Regions from separate parts of the Streptomyces sp. NBC_01410 genome, predicted to be linked through region 2. Evidence: riboswitches for the same ligand, from Rfam matches in the RefSeq annotation. Region 2 holds a riboswitch; each other region holds the start of a gene.

Region 1 (4,943 bases), 800 kb from region 2:
CGCGATGCTCGGCGCCCCCGCGGTCGTCTGACCGACGGGCAGGCGCGAGCCGCCACCAAAACAGCGGTGAGGGCCCGATCGGCATGCGCCGGTCGGGCCCTCACCGCATACCGGCGGCTTCTCGAAGCGGCGGGGGTCAGTGGTCGGAGTAGCTGAAGTCGCCCATGGTCCAGGCACTGACGTCCTCGATCGCCACGCGGTACAGGCCGGTTCTTCGGCAGCAGCCACAGCTTCCGCAGCCGCCCCCCGCCGCCGGGTCATCCCCACACCCGCCAGCACCACGGCCATCCCCAGCACCACCCGGACGCTCAGGTCCTCGCCCAGGACGACCGCCCCCAGCAGCACGGACACCACCGGCAGCAGATAGCCGACCACGGCGGCGTTGGTCGCGCCCTCGTCGTTGATGATCCGGTAGGTGAGGTGGAAGGTGATTGCGGTGCAGAAGACGCTGAGGACGACGGCCGCGACCAGGACCGTCGGGCCGGGGTCGATCGACTCCAGGCCGCCGATCGGCACCGCGAGGGCGGTCAGTCCGCTCGCGGCGACGAGCTGGGCGGCGGAGAGCGAGATCGTGGCCGTGCCCCTGCGGACCAGGGTGCGGCCCATGTACGTGAACGCGACGGCGTAGCTGGCGGCGGCGCCCAGGATCGCGAGGGCGCCCCAGCCGGTGGCGCCGGTCGTCTGCCAGGGGGCGAAGATGACGATCGTGCCGGTGAAGCCGAGCAGAAGACCCGCCAGCCGTACGGGCCGCAGCCCGCGCTCCGAGCCGAGGGCGAGACCGAGGGTGATCGACCAGAGCGGGGTCGTGGCGTTCAGGACGCCTGCGAGCCCGGAGCCGACGGTCTGCTGGCCCACGCTGAACAGGGCGAACGGCAGGGCGTTGCAGAAGAAGGCCGCGACGACGATGTGCCGCCAGGCGGCGACGCCTCTCGGCAGCCGGTGCCCCGTCGCGTAGCAGGCGACGACGAGGACGAGCGCACCGAGGACACAGCGCGCGAGCGTGACCTGGAGCGGGGAGAGCCCGCGCAGCGCCAGCTCGGTCCAGAGGAAGGTCGAGCCCCACAGCAGGGCGAGCACGGCCACCCGTAATCCACCCCACAGGCCCCGCGCACCGCTGTTGTCGCTCATGGCGTTTCCCCATTCTCGTTCGGTGGGTTTCTCGTCGCTGTCCTACGAAGGTGCCTCAGCTAAGATTTGAGGACAAGCAAATGGTTCTACTCATACTGTTAACCTGTGCTACATGCTTGATGTGAAGCGACTGCAGGTCCTGCGCGCGGTGGTCACCAGCGGTACGGTCACCGCCGCCGCGGCCCACTTGGGCTACACCCCGTCCGCCGTCAGCCAGCAGGTGGCGGCGCTGGAGAAACAGGCAGGTACGGCGCTGCTCGAGCGGGTCGGCCGCGGGGTGCGCCCCACGGCGGCCGGGCTGCTGCTCACCGAGCACGCGGCGCTGATCGGCTCGGCGGTCGCCCAGGCGGAGACCGCGCTCGCCGACCTCCGCGCCGGACGCACCGGCCGGCTGTCGGTCCGCTACTTCGCCACGGCCGGCTCCACGCTGGTGGCGCCCGCCCTGGCCAGACTCCGCGCCGAGCACCCCGGCGTCCGCGTCGACCTCGAACTCACCGACCCGGAGGACCCGTTCCAGGAGGTGGCGCGGGGCCGGGCCGACCTGGCCGTGGTCGTCCAGGCGCAGCACCGCACAGGCAACGGCTTCCGGCTCGTCCACCTCCTCGACGACCCGTACGCGGCCGTACTGCCCCACGGCCATCCGCTCGCCGGCAAGGAGGTGATCGACCTGCACGAGTTGTCCGGTGAGCAGTGGGTCGGCAGCGAGCCCCCCGGCCCCTGCCTCGAACCCGTCATCGACTCCTGCGCGGCGGCCGGCTTCAGCCCCGACTTCGTCATCCAGAGCGAGGACTACGCCACCGCGCAGGGCTTCGTCGCGGCCGGTCTCGGCGTGGGTCTGATGCCGCGGCTCGGGCTGCGCAACCAGCACCCCGGTGTCGTCGTGCGCCCGGTCCGCAACCCCGAGCCGCTCCGGGTGATCTCGGCCGCCGCCCGGGAGACCGCCCTCGAACAGCCGGCCCTGCGCGGCCTGTTGGACGCGCTGCGGGACGCGGCCGCCACCGCCGACCCCGCCCGATGAGCCCCGGTCGGACTGACCGCGGCCTACGGGGTGCGGGTCTGCGGCGGGGGCGTAAGGGGCGCATGTCAGGCGCCGTGCGCGCTGGGTACGGCGGCCAGGGTGAGGTGACCACGCTGGCGAAGATCTCCTTGCCGTGCTGCCGGGCGCTGATCCGCACCTGGTCGGGGTCCGCCAGTTGCTCGGCCTCCACCCCGCCACTTCACCCAGCCGCCGCGCGGGACGCAGCCGATGGCCGCCCGCCAGACGCGCTGTGGTCGCGGGTCGACACCGTCATAGCAGCCTGGATTGTCCACACGCAAACGCCTGCACGCATCCCCCCTTACCGGGGGTACCGGGCGTACATATCACGAACTCCCCTGTAGGAAAAGCCAGTTGATGCAAGTCCGCTTGTGGAGACCTTGTGCTCGAACACAAGGTCCCCCTAACGTGCTCGGCGTTCGGAGAAGTCGAACACCGCGCGGCCGGACCGCCGAATCCTGCCCCCGGCGCGCGGCAGCACATCACCACACCGCAGGCAGGAGCGGGGGACCCACTTGCGCCGTACGGGACAACGCGTATCCGGCGGCTTGGGGTGAAGCCGTGAGAACCACGGCCGGGCAACTCTCCAGCCCGAACCCGACAGCTCACCTCGCAGGCGTTCGGAGTAGGAGCCACCGTGATATCCGCAGTCGGAAGACACCGCGTCCCACACCCCCACGCCACCACCCGCCGGCTCGACGGCCCCATCGACGCCGAAACCGCAGCAACCGGCGGCACCGTGGTCTCGACGGGCTGGGACGCGAGACCGTTCGCACTGAACTACGCCCGGCCCGCCGTGAACCCGCCGGCCGTGGTCCCCTACGCCTATGACCCCCTGCGTCAGTTGAACGTCCTGCCCGACGGCCGCCCGGCCATCAGCGACCGCGACCTGCTGCTGGCGTGCGGCACCACCACGTCCACCGCCGGTTCCCAGACGCACTTCGATGACTGACGGTCGCCCCATGACCGTGCTCGTACTGACCTGCGAGGAGGACGTGACCGCGGACATGGTGGTGTCCGTCCTGGATGGAGCGGGAGTCCCGGTCGTACGCCTGGATCCTGCCGATCTCCCGGGCCAGGTTGCCGTGTCGGCCGAATACGTGCGGGGCGACTTCGACGGGCACCTGTCGGCCGGTGGTCGTGTGGTGAGCATGAGCGGACTGCGCTCGGTCTGGGTACGCAGGCCCGGCCGTCCGGCAGCGCGTGCCGCCCATCAGTCCGCATGGCTCACCGCCGAGGCCGAACAGGCCCTGTACGGAACGCTGAACTGCACAGGGGTGCGCTGGATGAACCATCCGGCGGCCGCCGCGCAGGCCCGCTGGAAACCGTGGCAGCTGCGCGTCGCCCACCGCAGCGGCTTCGCCGTACCCCCCACGCTGATCACCGGCTTTCCGCGGGTTGCGCGCGAGTTCGCCGCCCAGTACCCGGACCTCGTCGTGAAGCCGGTTTCGGGAGCGCATCCCGGCGACCCGGCGCTGGCACTGCCCACCACCCCCGTCGGGCCGGACGCCGACTTCGGCGCGGTGACCGCCGGCCCCACGCTCCTGCAGCAGCGCGTGCCCAAGCGTGCGGACATCCGGCTGACCTGTGTGGGGGACGAGCTGTTCGCCGCGCGGCGGGCGTCCGACCCGGACGAGGTGGACTGGCGTTTCGCCGACAACGGCGGTGCCTGGGCTCCGGCCGAGGTACCCACCCGCATCGCGAAGGCGGTCGGCGCCTATATGTCGCTCGCCCAGCTCGCGTACGGCGCCTTCGACTTCGCTGAGGACGGTGACGGCACCTGGTGGTTCCTGGAGTGCAATCAGGGCGGGCAGTTCGGCTTCGTCCAACTGGAGACCGGTCAGCCCATCGCCGAAGCCGTCGCAGCCTGGCTGGCTTTGGGTCCTGCGGTGTGAGCCGACCCGGGGCGTCAGCTCACGGTGAGGGTGCCTTTCATGTTCGTGTGGATGGTGCAGATGTAGGGATAGCTGCCGGATGTGGACGGAGCGATGAAGGTGGCTGTTTCGCCGGGATCGATGTCGCCGGTGTCGAATGGCTTGTCCCCGGTGGCGGTCAGGGTGTGCGTGACCGAGTCCTGGTTCTCGACGATGACCTTCGTTCCGGGGCGTACCTGAAGTGTCGCCGGGATGAAGGTGAAGTTCTTGATCGCGATGTTCGCCGCGCCGACGTTGGAGGTGCTTGGGGCGGATGAGGCGCTGGTGGTTGCGGGGGTGGCGGTGTCATTGCCGTTGCCGTCGCCGTTGCTCGAACAGCCGGCCAGGGCAAGCAGGACGCAGGCTCCGCCCACCCTGAGGGCGGTGTGGACCCGGTCCGGATAGGTGAGTGACATGCCGGGCGGACCTTTCCGACGAGGGATGCCGTGGTCTGGGCGCGGCTGGTGATCGGCCGCCGCATTCAGGTTCGCCGTCCTCGGTGGCGCTCGCCAGGGCGGTACCGCCAGTCGCGGTGCCGTTCACCTGAATGCCGACGGGAGCCGCGCTTCATCCCGGGCGGGCGGGGGAGCGCCGACATGGTTCACCCAATGGGTGAGCGACGCGACGGGCGCGGTCAGCCCGGTCCCCTCGGCTGGGCGAGGCGGCCGGCCGGCAAGGTGGCGGTGGGTATCGGGAGGCTGCCCGGCGCGGTGCCGCGCAGGTCCCGCACGTATTGCTCGCGCGGTACGAGATGGGCGCCGAGGCCGCGGACGTGCGGGCTGTCCCGCTGCGCGTCGAGCAGCGCGCCGCCCGCCTCTGCGAAGCGCGCCGCGAGGTCGGACACCGCGACCTTCGAGGCACCGGGA
Region 2 (4,943 bases):
CGTACGGCGCTGCTCCGCCGCATCGGGGTCGATCATGGTGTAGCCGGTCTCGCCCGGAAGCACGAGATGCAGGTGCTCGCGGGCCAGGCGCTTGACGTACTGGTCGTCCTGGAGGCGCGCCTTCTCGTCCCGGAGCCGTTCCACCTGCTCCCGGGCGTCCGCCATCCGGCGCTGCTCGTCGGCGATGTCGGCGCGCTGCGACACGTACTGCCGCATCGGATAGGCGAGCGCGACGACCAGCGAGCAGACCACCAGCGTCAGGAAGGCCGCGCGTCCGGTCAGCCGGGAGCGGCGGGCCTGGCGGCGGCTCTGGGAGCGGTAGACGCGAGCGGCGGTCTGCTCACCGAGCAGCCGAATCCTGGTCGCGGTGGAGAACCGATCGCGGTCCTTCCCGGCCATGTCCCGCCTCCCCATTACGTACGTACGTCCCCGGACACGGTACGGGACCGCGGCCGGGGACGTACGGACGACGGGCTGGTCAGCCCTTGAAGCGCGGGAACGCCGAGCGGCCCGCGTACACCGCGGCGTCGTCGAGGATCTCCTCGATGCGCAGCAGCTGGTTGTACTTGGCGACGCGCTCGGAGCGGGCCGGGGCGCCGGTCTTGATCTGGCCGCAGTTGGTGGCGACGGCCAGGTCGGCGATGGTGACGTCCTCGGTCTCGCCGGAGCGGTGGGACATCATGCACTTGAAGCCGCTGCGCTGGGCGAGCTCCACGGCGTCCAGGGTCTCGGTCAGCGAACCGATCTGGTTGACCTTGACGAGCAGGGCGTTGGCCGCGCCGTCCTCGATGCCGCGGGCCAGGCGCTCCGGGTTGGTGACGAAGAGGTCGTCGCCGACGATCTGGACCTTGGTGCCCAGCTTGTCGGTGAGGACCTTCCAGCCGGCCCAGTCGTCCTCGAACAGCGGGTCCTCGATGGACACCAGCGGGTAGGAGGCGACGAGCTCCTCGTAGTACTCGGTCATCTCGGCGGCCGAGCGGGACTTGCCCTCGAACTCGTACGTGCCGTCCTTGTAGAACTCGGACGCGGCGACGTCGAGCGCGAGCGCGATGTCCTTGCCGGGGGCGTAACCGGCTTCCTTGATGGCCTCGAGGATCAGGTCCAGCGCGGCGCGGTTCGACTCGAGGTTCGGCGCGAAGCCGCCCTCGTCGCCGAGACCGGTGGACAGGCCCTTGGTCTTCAGGACCTTCTTCAGCGTGTGGTAGACCTCGGCGCCCCAGCGCAGGGCTTCGGAGAAGGACTCCGCGCCGATCGGGGCGATCATGAACTCCTGGATGTCCACATTGGAGTCGGCGTGCGAGCCGCCGTTCAGGATGTTCATCATCGGAACCGGCAGCAGGTGCGCGTTCGGGCCGCCCAGGTAGCGGAAGAGCGGCAGGTCGGAGGCCTCGGAAGCGGCGTGCGCCACGGCGAGCGAGACACCGAGGATGGCGTTGGCGCCGAGCGAGGACTTGTCCGGGGTGGCGTCCAGGTCGAACATCGCCTGGTCGATCAGGCGCTGCTCGGTGGCGTCGTAGCCGACGAGCTCCGGGCCGATCTGCTCGATGACGGCGAGGACGGCCTTCTCGACACCCTTGCCCTGGTAGCGGTTCTGGTCACCGTCGCGGAGCTCAAGAGCCTCGAACGCACCGGTGGAGGCGCCGGACGGAACGGCAGCACGGCCCGTGCTGCCGTCGTCGAGGCCAACCTCGACCTCGACCGTGGGATTGCCTCGGGAGTCCAGGATTTCCCGGGCTACGACGACGTCGATGGACGGCACGAGCATCTCCTTCTGGGATGTGACGCTGAAAGTGCAGGGTCTCTTTGGCCTTGCGGCAAGAGCCTAACCGGCGCGGGAGCATCGGTCGGCAGATGCCCGCCCGCTGGGACGAAAAACGGCATGAAGAGACTCGACGCAGGACAAACAGCGCGTGAACTACCTGGGGGTAACAGACAGAACCCCGGCCCGGCGCGCTGGGGGGAAAGCGCGCCGGGCCGGGGTGGCTGTGGGGATGAGGGCCCGCGGGGTCCGGTGGTCCGCCGGGTCCACCGGAGTCCCAGGGCTCCTCGGGTCAGCTCAGGTGGAGCTGCTGGCCCGGGAAGATGACGTCGGCGTCGCTGATGATGTCCTTGTTCAGCTCGAACAGCTTCTTCCAGCCGCCCTTGACCTTCTCGGCCTTCGCGATCTTGCCGAGGGTGTCGCCGGCCTTGACCTTGTACTCGCCGTCGCCCTTCTTCACTGCCTTCTTCGGGGCTGCGGGGCGCTCGGAGCGGGTGGTGGGGGCCTCGGCGCGCTTCTGGACCGGCTTCGCGGCCGGCTTCGACTGCTGCGTGGTGGCGGAGCCGCCGGTGTACGGCGTGTTGGACAGGTTCACGCCACAGCTCGGCCAGGCACCCTTGCCCTGACCCGCGAGGACCTTCTCGGCCACGGCTATCTGCTGGTCCTTGGAGGCCAGGTCGGCGCGGGAGGCGTAGGCGGTGCCACCGTAGGCGGCCCAGGTGGAGCTGGTGAACTGCAGGCCGCCGTAGAAGCCGTTGCCCGTGTTGATGGACCAGTTGCCGCCGGACTCGCACTGGGCGACGGCGTCCCACTCGGACGCGGTCGCGGCGGAGGCCGAGGTGGCACCCATCAGCGGGACGGCGACAGCGGCGCCGGTGACACCGGCGAGCGTGGCGATGCGGGTGAGCTTGGACGGGCGACGGTGCTTGGCTTTGCCGGAAAACAGCATGGAGCTTCTCCTCACCGACGCCTACGAGGTGAGCTGTCGGGTTCGGGCCAAGTGAGTTGCCCGGTCGCACGTCTTGCATGCGACTTCACCCCAAGCCGGTCTCCGCCGTCGATCTCTCAACGGCCGGGCACGGCGCTTACCTTGGGTCCCCCGCTCCTGCCTTCGGCGCTCTGAGCGACGACTACTCCCCCCGACCGACGGCAGGATTCGGCGTGACGGTCAGTGGTGCCCGCGGTGGCGAGCGGTTCAGACCGTAGACACACGACTCCCCGATGTTCAAAGACGAACATCGGGGAGAAATCGCCCATTTCACCGGGTAGGACATATACGTTTCCGCAGGTGACGGGCGGAATGGGTGATTCCGCCGGGGCAGATGCGTCACTTGGGACAAAGAGACCCTTGTCTCACTTGCGCAGAACCGGACATACAGCCGCGAACTACTCCTGATTCAGGCCCAGATCGAGGCTCTGGCCAGGAAGGATGAGGTCGGGGTTGCCGCCGACGGTCTCGCGGTTCTTCTCGTAGAGCTCGGTCCAGCCGCCGGAGAGCTTCTCCTTGTCGACGATCGCGGAGAGGCTGTCGCCCGGCAGGACGGTGTACTCGCCCGGCGCGGCGTCCGCACTGTCGACCTTGTCCGACTTGTCTGCTTCGGTACGTGCCGGCTCGTCGCCCCGGGAGGCGTGGCGCCCCGTTTCGCGCTCGCTGTCCGCACTGTCCGGCTCGGTCTCCTCAGGGGCCGCCTCACCGCGGTGCTTGCCGTCGCCCGCCGCCGCATCGGGGGCCGCGGTCGCCGACCCGGTCGGGTCCGCGGGCGGCGTGGTGGACGGCTCGGCGGACGGCTCGGCGGGCTTGGCGGTCGGCTTCGTGGACGCGGTCGGCGCCGGAGCCGTGCTCTGGGAGGGCGAGGGTGCGGTGCCCGGGTCGACGCCGGTCGCGGCGCCGTCGTTCTGCAGCCCGGCCATCGCCGCACAGCCGGCCCATGCGGCCGGACCCTGCGCGTCGAGGACCTTCTCGGCGACCGCGATCTGCTGCGAGCGGCTGGCGAGGTCGGCGGTGGGCGCGTACTCCGCGCCGCCGAAGGCCTGCCATGTCTCCTGGGACATCTGGAGTCCGCCGTAGTACCCGTTGCCGAGATCGGCGCTCCACATGCCGCCGCTCTCGCAATCGGCGACGCGGTCCCACGTGGAGGCATCGGCGGCGGAGGCCGAACCGGCTCCGAGAAGGGGGATCGCGATGGCCGATCCCGTCACCCCTGCCGCGACAACAATGGCCGGAGCCTGGCGGGGACGACGGTGGCGACCATGGCCGGAGAGCATGCGTTTGCCTTTCGCGTGACTGCTGAGACGGCAGTGAAAGTAGTCGCATTCGAGCGCACATCACAAGTCGATGCAGCGGAGATCACGTGAAAGTCACAGAATTGACAGTCCGTCAGGTTTGCCGAGGCGCGAACTCAACGGGCAGAGTGCGCAATCCACGCATAATCAGGCCCCCACGCCACCGCAAATCGGCCGGATCGCCCGCAAGCCGCAAGTCCGGCAATCTCCTGAGCAGCGTCGCGAGCGCGGTCTGCCCCTCCAGCCGGGCGAGCGGAGCGCCGAGGCAGTAGTGGATGCCGTGGCCGTACCCGAGATGCTGGTTGTCGCGCCGGGAGAGATCGAGGATGTCCGGCTCGTCGAAGCGCGCCGGGTCCCGGTTGGCGGCAGCGAGTACGACGAGTACGGGATCGCCCGCCGCGATCCGCTGCCCGCCGATGGTCAGCGGCTCGGTGGCAAACCGCCAGGTCGCGAGCTCCACGGGGCCGTCGTAGCGCAGCAGTTCCTCGACGGCCGTCGCCAGAAAGGGGTTTCCTGCTGGGGGTCCGGGGGTTACCCCCCGGGAAGACACAGCCTCGACGGCCGTCGCCAGAAGGGGGTTTCCTGCTGGGGGTCCGGGGGTTACCCCCCGGGAAGACACAGCCTCGACGGCCGTCGCCAGAAGGGGGTTTCCCGCTGGGGATCCGGGGGTCACCCCCCGGGTCTCCCCCGCGGCGAGGGACTGCTGCAGACGCTCGCGCTGTTCTGGGTTGCGCAGCAGCGCGTACACCCCGTTGCCGATGAGATTGACCGTCGTCTCGAAGCCCGCGAAGAGAAGGATGAAGGCCATCGCTGCGGCCTCGTTCTCGGTGAGGTGCTCGCCGTGGTCGCTCGCATGGATCAGCCCGGAGATCAGGTCGTCGCCGGGTTCTTCCCTTTTGCG
Region 3 (4,943 bases), 2.7 Mb from region 2:
CGTCTCGGCGCCCGAGGGAAGCAACGAAGAGGAAGAGGCGGACCAGTGAGCGACGCTGCCGTGACGATGACGTACCACCCGCAGCCCACGGCGGGGGAGGCCAGGCCCTGGGCGTTTCCCGCCCCCGAGCGCGACACACTGGACAACGGCCTGACCGTGCTGCGCTGCCACCGCCCCGGCCAGCAGGTGGTGGCCGTCGAGCTCTCCCTCGACGCCCCGCTGGACGCCGAGCCCGAGGGCATCGACGGCGTCGCCACGATCATGGCGCGCGCCCTGTCGGAGGGCACCGACAAGCACACCGCGGAGGAGTTCGCCGCCGAGCTGGAGCGCTGCGGCGCCACCCTTGACGCGCATGCCGACCACCCCGGCGTCCGGGTCTCCCTGGAGGTCCCGGTCTCCCGGCTGCCCAAGGCGCTCGGCCTGCTCGCCGAGGCCCTGCGCGCGCCCGCCTTCGCCGACAGCGAGGTGGAGCGGCTCGTACGCAACCGCCTCGACGAGATCCCGCACGAGACGGCCAACCCGGCCCGCCGCGCGGCCAAGGAGCTCTCCAAGGAGCTCTTCCCGGCCGCCGCCCGTATGTCGCGCCCCCGCCAGGGCACCGAGGAGACGGTGGCCCGGATCGACTCCGCGGCCGTGCGTGCCTTCTTCGAGGCGCACGTCCGGCCCGCCACAGCCACCGCGGTGATCGTCGGAGACCTCACCGGGGTCGACCTGGACGCCGTTCTCGCCGAGACCTTCGGCACTTGGACGGGCGACAGCGCCAAGCCCCGCCCCGTACCTCCGATCACGGCGGAAGACACCGGCCGCGTGGTCATCGTGGACCGCCCGGGCGCCGTGCAGACCCAGCTGTTGATCGGCCGGATCGGCGCGGACCGGCACGACCGCGTATGGCCCGCGCAGGTGCTCGGCACGTACTGCCTCGGCGGCACCCTCACCTCGCGCCTGGACCGCGTGCTGCGCGAGGAGAAGGGCTACACCTACGGCGTACGGGCCTTCGGCCAGGTGCTGCGGTCCGCCCCGGACGGCTCGGGCGCCTCGATGCTGGCGATCAGCGGCTCGGTGGACACGCCCAACACCGGACCGGCGCTGGACGACCTGTGGAAGGTGCTGCGGACGCTCGCCGCCGAGGGGTTGACCGACGCCGAGCGTGACGTCGCGGTGCAGAACCTGGTGGGTGTCGCGCCGCTGAAGTTCGAGACGGCCGCGTCCGTCGCGGGCACGCTCGCCGACCAGGTCGAGCAGTTCCTCCCGGACGACTACCAGGCGCAGTTGTACGTGCGGCTGGCCGAGACCGGCACCGTGGAGGCGACGGCGGCGGCCGTCAGCGCCTTCCCGGTGGACCGTCTGGTCACGGTGCTCGTCGGAGACGCCTCGCAGATCGAGGAGCCTGTCAGGGCGCTGGGTATCGGCGAAGTGACCGTTGTCACCGGCTGATTGCCCCTCGCGCGATCCGGACAACTCCGGCTGAACCCGGCGCAACAGACAAGCGGAACCCCGGCATCCAAGCGGTGCCGGGGTTCCGTGCTATGTCCGGTTTATTGCGGAGGCTGCCTGTCTGCCCTGTGGGATGCACGACAAAAGGGCCTGTCTGTTTGGTGATTGAAAGTCGGCCCGCCTAGCGTCGGTCCGGCTGTTCGCCAGTAGCCCGTCGCATCCGCGGCATCGGACAGCCATCGCCGAGTCCCCGTCTGGCGCGAGCCTGGGGAGCCGGGGACCCACTCAGTCCCTGGGGTGAATCGGACGCCTTCGTATCCGTACGGAGGGGCCCGTAGGAGACCTTCCTGCTCCGAACCCGTCAGCTAACCCGGTAGGCGAGAAGGAAGGAAAGGACCAGCCACTTCATGGCGTTCACCCGTGCCACCGGGAAGCACCGTGCCCCGAGCCGCCTGTCGCGCAGGAGCGCGAACATGGCGGGCGCAGCGGCCCTTGCCACCACCGGCGTCATCGGAACCCTCGCTTCCCCGGCGCTCGCCGCCACCCCGGGCATGGCCCCCGTCGAGGACACCGGCCTGACCCAGGTCGTCACCGCCGACACCCTCGCGGACCAGATCGCCGACCAGGCCGCCGCCCAGAAGCAGGAGGCCGCCGAGGCCATCGCCAAGGCGAAGGCGGCCGAGGAGGCCAAGCGCAAGGCCGAGGCCCGCGTCAAGGCCGCCCGCGAGGCCAAGGAGCGCGCCGCCCGCGAGGCCGAGCGCAAGCGCCTCAACTCCTTCGTCGCGCCGATCAGCGGCTCGTACGTCTCCACGGGCTACAAGACCGGCGGCGCCGTCTGGTCCTCCGGCAGCCACACCGGCATCGACTTCCACGCCGCCTCCGGCACCACCGTGCACGCGGTCGGCTCCGGCACCGTCGTCGAGGCCGGCTGGGGCGGCGCTTACGGCAACAACGTCGTGATCAAGATGAAGGACGGCTCGTACACGCAGTACGGCCACCTCTCCTCGATCTCGGTCTCGGTGGGCGAGAGCGTCACCCCGGGCCGGCAGATAGGCCTCTCCGGCGCGACCGGCAACACCACCGGGCCGCACCTCCACTTCGAGGCACGCACCGGCCCCGACTACGGCTCCGACATCGACCCCCTCGCGTACCTGCGCGCCCACGGCGTCAGCGTCTGAGAACAGCAGAACAGCGCCCGAGCGCGGGCGCGCGAGAAGGCCCCGGCTTCCTGCCGGGGCCTTCGGCGTTCGGAGCCCTGGCCAAAAGATATCCATGGATTCCCGGGTGCCATCGGAAAATCCGGCCCACTGCAATAGAGTCACCGAACAGACGCCAATCGGCTGCGTTTCGCGCGGATTAAAGCGGAGGTTCGGTCATGCGCATTCCCGCGCACTCGGTATGCACGGCGATCCGCGACGACATCGTCTCCGGTGTATTCGAGCGCGGCAGCCGGCTCACCGAGGAGCAGCTGGCGCGCCGCTACGGCGTCTCCCGGGTCCCGGTGCGCGAGGCCCTGCGCACCCTGGAGTCCGAGGGCTTCGTCACCACCCGCCGGCACGCGGGTGCCTGTGTCGCCGAGCCCACCGAGCAGGAGGCGGCCGACCTGCTGGAGGTCCGGATGCTGCTGGAGCCCCTCGGCGCGGCCCGCGCGGCACAGCGGCGTACGGAAGCGCACCTGAAGGTCCTGCGCGGCCTGGTCAGGCTGGGCCAGGAGCGCGCACGCCGCGGCCAGGGCGAGGACCTGCGCTCACTGGGCGGCTGGTTCCACGAGACCCTCGCCCAGGCCTCCGGCAGCCCGGGGCTGATCGCCCTGCTCACCCAGCTGCGGCACAAGATCGCCTGGATGTACGCCGTCGAACAGCCCGCCACGCCCGTGGACTCCTGGGCGGAGCACGGCGCGATCGTGGACGCGGTGGCGCGCGGCGACGTGGAGCGGGCCCGCGCGCTGACGGCTGTGCACGCGGAGCGGGCCGCGTCGGCGCACCGGCTGCGCCGTCCCGAGCGGGTGAGGACTTCGCAACATGCCGTAAACACCACGAGCGTCCGCCATTAACAGGCGCGCCGTATACAAAGGGAAGGATATTCGCGGGGCTTCTTTTCTGCTGCCCGAATTCATGGAGCCGGGCGCGGAAATGAACGTCGGACCGGAAAATGTGCACAGCCGCGGTCGCCCCAATTCGGGAGACCGCGGCTGCGTGCCGCCGGGCGCATTCTGCTCAGCCGCTCAGACCGTTTCGGGAAGCTCCTCGAGCCCCTCGGCGACCAGCTTGGCCAGCCGGTCCAGGGCCGCCTCGGCGCCGTCCGCCTCGGAAGCGAGCACGATCTCCTCGCCGCCCTGCGCGCCCAGGCCGAGCACGGCGAGCATGGAGCCGGCGTTGACCGGGTTGCCGTCGGCCTTGGCGATCGTCACGGGGACGCCGGCAGCCGTGGCGGCACGGACGAAGATGGAAGCGGGGCGGGCGTGAAGGCCCTCGGCCCAGCCGACATTGACGCGGCGCTCAGCCATGGTGTTGCCCTTCAAGTCTCAACGGTTGTCTAGACCAGTCTCTCATGTGTCGCGGCGTGCTCCCGAACCGACCCGCGACCGGTGGGTGAGCCGTACGCTTTCACACATGCAGACCCAGCCGGATCACGCCTACCCCGATCACTGGGAGGCGGACGTGGTGCTGCGTGACGGCGGTACCGCGCACATCAGGCCCATCACCACCGAGGACGCCGAGCGTCTGGTCAGCTTCTACGAACAGGTCTCCGACGAGTCGAAGTACTACCGGTTCTTCGCGCCGTACCCCAGGCTCTCCGCCAAGGACGTCCACCACTTCACCCATCACGACTACGTGGACCGGGTGGGTCTGGCGGTCACGGTCGGCGGCGAGTTCATCGCCACCGTCCGCTACGACCGCATCAACGCGGAGGGCCGCCCCGCGAGCTCCCACCCGTCTCCCACCGCCACCCTTGCCGGAGGGCGCTCCGCGCCCGCCCCTCCCGTCTCCGACGAGGCGGAGGTCGCCTTCCTCGTCCAGGACGCGCACCAGGGGCGCGGTGTCGCCTCCACCCTCCTGGAGCACATCGCGGCGGTCGCCCGTGAGCGGGGCATCCGGCGCTTCGCCGCCGAGGTGCTGCCCGCCAACAACAAGATGATCAAGGTGTTCCGGGACGCCGGGTACACACAGAAGCGCAGCTTCGAGGACGGCTCCGTCCATCTGACCCTCGACCTCGAACCGACCGCCGAGTCCCTCGCCGTCCAGCGCGGCCGCGAGCAGCGGGCGGAGGCGCGCTCCGTGCAGCGTCTGCTCGCACCGGGGTCGGTCGCCGTCGTCGGCGCCGGCCGCGCGCCGGGCGGCGTGGGGCGCACCGTGCTGCGCAACCTCCTGGAGGCCGGGTACGCGGGCCGTACGTACGCCGTGAACCGCGCCCTGTCCGAGGATCAGCGGGAGATCGACGGTGTCCCCGCCTTCCGGTCCGTGGGCGAGATCGGCGAGCCGGTGGACCTCGCGGTCGTCGCGGTCCCC
Region 4 (4,943 bases), 4.3 Mb from region 2:
CGGGTCGAGGCGTCCGCCTACAGCAAGGACGGGTTCGCCGACCGGCAGGAAGCCGCGGAGATGGGCGTGGTCCGCACGACGATGATGGTGAAGGACGCGCAGCGGTTCACGGCCGCGCTGGTGCGCATGGTCGCCGCCGGTGGTGTCCTGACGCTGATGCACCCGCTGATGCTGCCGCTGCTGTTGCTCGCCGTGCTCCCGGCCGGTATCGGCGCCGTACTCTCGGCCAAGGTGGACTACGAGACCCACTACGCCAATGTGGCCGACCGCAACGTCCGCGGAATGATGCGCTGGTGGGCGACAATGTCCAAGTACGGCGACGAGGTCCGTGCGAACGGCATGACCGACTACCTGCTGTTCTGGTACCGCACGCTGTCGGACCGTATCGACCGGCGCACCCTCACGATCGCGCCCCGGATGCTGCGCATCGTCCTGGCCACCTCCGCTCTCGGCGGGCTGTTCCTCCTCTGCACCTGGGCCACACTGGCCTGGCTCGCGATGACCGGCCGAGTCGGCATCGCCATCGCCGCGACCGCGGTTGTCGCCGTTCAGACGACGCTGGCCGCTCTCTCGCAGCTCGTCATCAACGGCGCTGCGATGTTCCATACCAGCCTGTACCTGGCCGACATGCGGTCTTTCCTCGACCTGGCCGAGCAACTCGCCCCCACACGTGGTGCGTTGACCGCCCCGGGGAGCGTGGAGGAGATCCGGCTCGATGAGGTGGTCTACCAGTACCCCGGCAAGGAGGCGCCGGCCGTCGACCATGTCTCCCTCACGCTCCGCCGTGGCGAGATCGTCGCGATCGTCGGGGAGAACGGCTCGGGCAAGTCGACCCTGACGCGGCTGATCACCGGTATCTTCCTGGCCGACAAGGGCCGGGTGACCTGGGGTGACGTCGATCTCGCCGACGCCGACCCCGACTCCGTGTGGGCGGGGACCGGGCTGGTCCCGCAGATCTTCGCCCAATGGCCCCTGCGCGCAAGGGAGAACGTCACGCTGGGGCAGCCCCGGACCTTCGACGACGGGCCGGTGTGGGACGCCGTCGACGCCGTGGGGATGCGCGCGGCGATCGACGACCTGCCCAAGGGACTCGACACGCTGCTGGCGCGCGAACTGTACGGCGGATCCGAGCTGTCGGGCGGACAGTGGCAGCGTCTGGTCTGCTCACGCGCTCTGTACCGGCGGCCTTCCCTACTGATCCTGGACGAGCCGACGTCGCAGATGGACGCGCGCGGTGAACATGGCATCCTCGAGGCGATCAAGGCGATCTCCGCCGACCGCATCACGGTCGTGGTGACACATCAGCTGGAGAACACCCGGCTGGCGGACCGCATCATCGTCATGGAGGAGGGCCGGATCACCGAGCAGGGCCGGTACGAGGACCTGGTCCACGCCGGGGGTCTCTTCGCCGAGCTGCTCGCGCTCTCGAAGGACCGGTGAGGTAAAGGGCCCGCACGGCCCGGCCGCTCGTGGCGGCGGTTCTCGGCCTGGTGGTCGTGAACCGCCGCGACCTGTGAGGCTCAGTAGGCGCCGTTCACGTTGTCGATCGAGCCGTACTTGTCGGCGGCGTAGTTGCACGCGGCGGTGATGTTGGCGACCGGGTCGTAGCTGTCCATCGACGTTCCGGGCACGTGGTAGGCGAAGAACGTGGGGTCGATGACCTGAAGGAGGCCCTTGGACGGCGTTCCGGCCGCGGCGTTGGAGTCCCAGTTGTTGATGGCCAGCGGGTTGCCCGAGGACTCGCGCATGATGTTGCGGTGGATGCCGTCGTAGCTGCCGGGGATGCCGTGCTTGGCCATGACGTCCAGCGACTCCTTGATCCAGCCGTCGAGGTCGTTGGAGTACGTCTTCTTCGGCTTCGCGGCGGGGGCACTCTTCGCCGGGGTCAGCTTGGTCGTCCGCTTGGAGCGGTCTGCCCGCTCGGCCCGGTCTGCCCGGTCGGCGGCGGGGGCCGCCTTGGCCTTCTTGCCGATCGTCAGCTTGAGGCCCGGGTGAATCAGCCGCGGGTCGTCACCGACGACCTTGCGGTTGTCCTTGTAGAGCTTCTTCCAGCCGCCGCTGACGTTGAGCTGGTCCGCGATCTTGGAAAGGGAGTCCCCCGCGACGACGGAGTAGGTCGTGGCGCCGGCCTTCTTCGCGAGGGCGGGAGCAGCGGCCGAGGCCTTGGCGGCGGGAGTGGACTGCGGTGCCGTCTGCGCGGAGGCGGCGGTCGTGGCGATCACCGGCAGGACGAGTGCGGCGCTGCCCGTGCCCGCGACGACGAGACCGCGGCTGAGTGCACGGGACTTGGGACGGCGGTGCTTACCCTTTGCGGGCATGACGAATTCCTCTCCGTCGCCTGCGAGGTGAGCTGTCGGGTTCGGGCTGGAGATGCCCGGCCGCATTGTGACGGCGGCTTAACCCCAAGCCGTTCCGTATTCCGGATCGGCGGCTTACCTGGGTCCCCCGCTCCTGCCGTACGTACGTGAGTGGGTGGGTGCGGTTTCCGGACGGCGGCAGGATTCGGCGGTCCATCCGGGTTGTCGTGACCGTAAGCGAGTCAGACCGGGCGAAACAAGTCCCGAATTCACATTTCAATTCGCGAGGCGGATTATTCGCGAGAAATTTCCGCCGGTCGGCAAGATCGAGAATCTCAACTTTCTTTCTGCAGAACGGGACTGGGCGCCACGCCGCCATGCGCGGGCGCTGCCTGACGTGACCCATTTCACTGAGGGGGAAGGCAACCGAGTCCGGTTTGCGGCGGTGCGCGCCGGATAAATGGAATTCGCCCGGGTTCCTCTTATGCGGGCATCGAATAACAATAAAGATGAACCGCCTATGCGGGCTTTTTCGGACATCAAGGAGCTTTTCGGGGCGCGCACGCGGGACCGGGCCGGGACAGAGCAGAGCGCTCCGGCCGGCGGAGCCCGCCGTCCGGAGCGCTCAGGTGCTGCGGCCGGTCAGCCGGTCGCGCGGATGCGGTGGATGGAGTCCATCGCCTCGGCCCCGACCGCCGCCTTGTCGACGACATAGGCCGTGCCGCGCGTGATGACGACATGGTCCGTGTTCGCACCGGTCGCGAGGTTCGCGAGAACGAGTCCCTTGCGGGGGTCGACCACCGAGGTCGTACCGGATTCCCTGTTCGCAACGAAGACGTTGCCCGTGCACGCGTCGGTCGCGACCGCGAGGGCGCCCGCTCCCGTCGCGATCTCCTTCTGCACCACTCCCGCCCGCAGATCGATGACGGCGAGGGAACCGCTGGCCTGATTGGCGGCGTAGGCGGTCCGGCCGTCGGCGGACAGCGCGACGTCGATCGTGCCCTTACCGGCGGGGATCAGCCGGGGCTTGTCGGATGCCGGGGAGACCTCGATGAGCTGACCGTTGGTCAGATCGGCCGCGTAGACCGTGCCGGTGCGCTCGTCGACGGCCACGCCCGCGGGTGTCGCGCCCGTGACCGTGACGCGCTTCTTCTCCTGGTATGTACGGGTGTCGAAGGCGACGATGCTGCCGTCCTCGAGCCCGGCGGTCCAGGCCAGGTTGCGCTTCTGGTCGACGACGACGTCACGGGCGTGCTTCACACCGGGCAGCGAGGCCAGGTGCTCGCCGGTCCGCTGGCTGTAGACGGCAAGGGAGTTGTCGAGCGTGTTGGTGGTCCACACGGTGTTGTGGACGTCGTCGACGGCCACCCCGTAGACGGCCTCCCGCGCACCGGTGGCCTCGTCCTTGAGGGGCGGCGTGTAGGCGGCCTTCACCTTCAGGGTCGCCGGGTCCACCTTGAGCAGCTGGGTCTTGGTGACCGGGGGGTATCCGACCGAGCTGGTGACCCACAGGACGTTGTTCCGCGCGGAGTAGGCGGACTGGTAGAGCCCCTGGCCCAGTTGGGCGGAGTCGACCGTGTAGGACGCCTGGAGCGTGTGCACCTGCGCCGGGGCGGCAGCCATGGCAATGCCGGCCGGGCCGAGCGCGCAGGTGGCGGTTATGGCGGCGGCGAGTAGGACCCGGCGGCGAATGGTGCTTCGGGTGCGGGACATGCTTGTTCCTCCAGAACAATGAGAAGTGGATGCCGGTTTGTGGCACCGTGGAATATGCGCCCCTGCTGGGCCCCTTCCTCACTATGAAGGCAGGGCTTGTCAGTTGTCGGTCGTTCCCCCTCGTCTGACATATCGCTGACATGTTCCGGCCGGGAATCGGGAATGCGGTCGCCGAATTCGTCCGCAGGGGGCAGGGGCGCCGCAAGGTCGCCGGAATTCGTATCCCGGCTTTCCGCTCAGCCGGGTCAGCCGGGCGGCGCGGACTGCGCGGGCGTCACGGCCCGCAGACAGTCCTCGTGTGAGGCGGGGCCGTGTTCCGTGGCCCAACCGGCCGGCACGGGCAGGTATACCGGCCACAGGGACCGTGCCCCCGCCGCGTTGACGAGGACGAGATGGGTGGGCTCGGGCGTGCCCGTGGGGTCGAAGGGCTGGGTCATGTGTCGAGTTCCTTCAGCCGGGCCATGAGGACGGTGGCGATCTCGTCGAGCTGCCGGGGCTGTGTCATCTCGGGATGCAGGCAGTCCAGCCTGTGCTCGTCGAGCCTGCCGCTCATGTACGGCCGCCAGGCGTGCGGGGTGAGCCAGTCCTCGGCGCGGGGTGCGGCTGCCGTGAAGAACAGCAGGTCCCCCTCGAAGGTCTGGTGGCGGTGGGTACGCATGAGGCGGGCGTTGTTGGTGACGATGCCGAGGACGGCGGTCAGTACCCGCTCGGGAAGAGCCGCGAGCGCACTGCCCTCATGGCGCAGGGTGGCGAGGACGCCGTCCCGGGTGAGTCCGTCACCGCCCTCGAAACCGGCCATGCGCAGAAGGGCGTTGAGCGCGTCGGCCTCGGTGGGTCCGGCGAGGTCGCGCCACTGGTCCGAGGGGTAGGCGTCCATGAGGGCCAGCAGGTCGACCTGTTCGCCTCCCTGCTGGAGATGGACCGCGACGGTAT

The links. A riboswitch is a leader RNA that binds a small molecule or an ion and turns the genes downstream of it on or off. The one in region 2 is predicted to bind cyclic di-AMP.
Positions count from the first base shown of each region.
Region 1: it holds a riboswitch for cyclic di-AMP, as region 2 does, so the genes downstream of both, tgmA (putative ATP-grasp-modified RiPP) here and OG741_RS16715 (transglycosylase family protein) in region 2, are expected to answer to the same signal.
Region 3: it holds a riboswitch for cyclic di-AMP, as region 2 does, so the genes downstream of both, OG741_RS29515 (M23 family metallopeptidase) here and OG741_RS16715 (transglycosylase family protein) in region 2, are expected to answer to the same signal.
Region 4: it holds a riboswitch for cyclic di-AMP, as region 2 does, so the genes downstream of both, OG741_RS36025 (transglycosylase SLT domain-containing protein) here and OG741_RS16715 (transglycosylase family protein) in region 2, are expected to answer to the same signal.

Region 1 is NZ_CP109530.1:2,869,453-2,874,395, reverse strand. It holds gene OG741_RS13180 (SCO5918 family protein) at 1-31, shown strand, start outside; partial or broken gene OG741_RS13175 (DMT family transporter) at 196-1,128, opposite strand; gene OG741_RS13170 (LysR family transcriptional regulator) at 1,241-2,146, shown strand; cyclic di-AMP (ydaO/yuaA leader) riboswitch at 2,643-2,798, shown strand; gene tgmA (putative ATP-grasp-modified RiPP) at 2,904-3,116, shown strand; gene tgmB (ATP-grasp ribosomal peptide maturase) at 3,127-4,059, shown strand; gene OG741_RS13155 (cupredoxin domain-containing protein) at 4,074-4,493, opposite strand; gene OG741_RS13150 (leucyl/phenylalanyl-tRNA--protein transferase) at 4,712-4,943, opposite strand, start outside.
Region 2 is NZ_CP109530.1:3,671,672-3,676,614, forward strand. It holds gene OG741_RS16705 (septum formation initiator family protein) at 1-399, opposite strand, end outside; gene eno (phosphopyruvate hydratase) at 479-1,765, opposite strand; gene OG741_RS16715 (transglycosylase family protein) at 2,052-2,708, opposite strand; cyclic di-AMP (ydaO/yuaA leader) riboswitch at 2,712-2,886, opposite strand; gene OG741_RS16720 (transglycosylase family protein) at 3,146-4,024, opposite strand; gene OG741_RS16725 (cytochrome P450) at 4,137-4,943, opposite strand, start outside.
Region 3 is NZ_CP109530.1:6,414,457-6,419,399, forward strand. It holds gene OG741_RS29505 (pitrilysin family protein) at 1-49, shown strand, start outside; gene OG741_RS29510 (M16 family metallopeptidase) at 46-1,434, shown strand; cyclic di-AMP (ydaO/yuaA leader) riboswitch at 1,665-1,829, shown strand; gene OG741_RS29515 (M23 family metallopeptidase) at 1,842-2,612, shown strand; gene OG741_RS29520 (GntR family transcriptional regulator) at 2,810-3,487, shown strand; gene OG741_RS29525 (HPr family phosphocarrier protein) at 3,659-3,940, opposite strand; gene OG741_RS29530 (GNAT family N-acetyltransferase) at 4,047-4,943, shown strand, end outside.
Region 4 is NZ_CP109530.1:7,926,738-7,931,680, reverse strand. It holds gene OG741_RS36030 (ATP-binding cassette domain-containing protein) at 1-1,440, shown strand, start outside; gene OG741_RS36025 (transglycosylase SLT domain-containing protein) at 1,521-2,318, opposite strand; cyclic di-AMP (ydaO/yuaA leader) riboswitch at 2,323-2,485, opposite strand; gene OG741_RS36020 (YncE family protein) at 2,940-4,010, opposite strand; gene OG741_RS36015 (MbtH family NRPS accessory protein) at 4,256-4,447, opposite strand; gene OG741_RS36010 (amino acid adenylation domain-containing protein) at 4,444-4,943, opposite strand, start outside.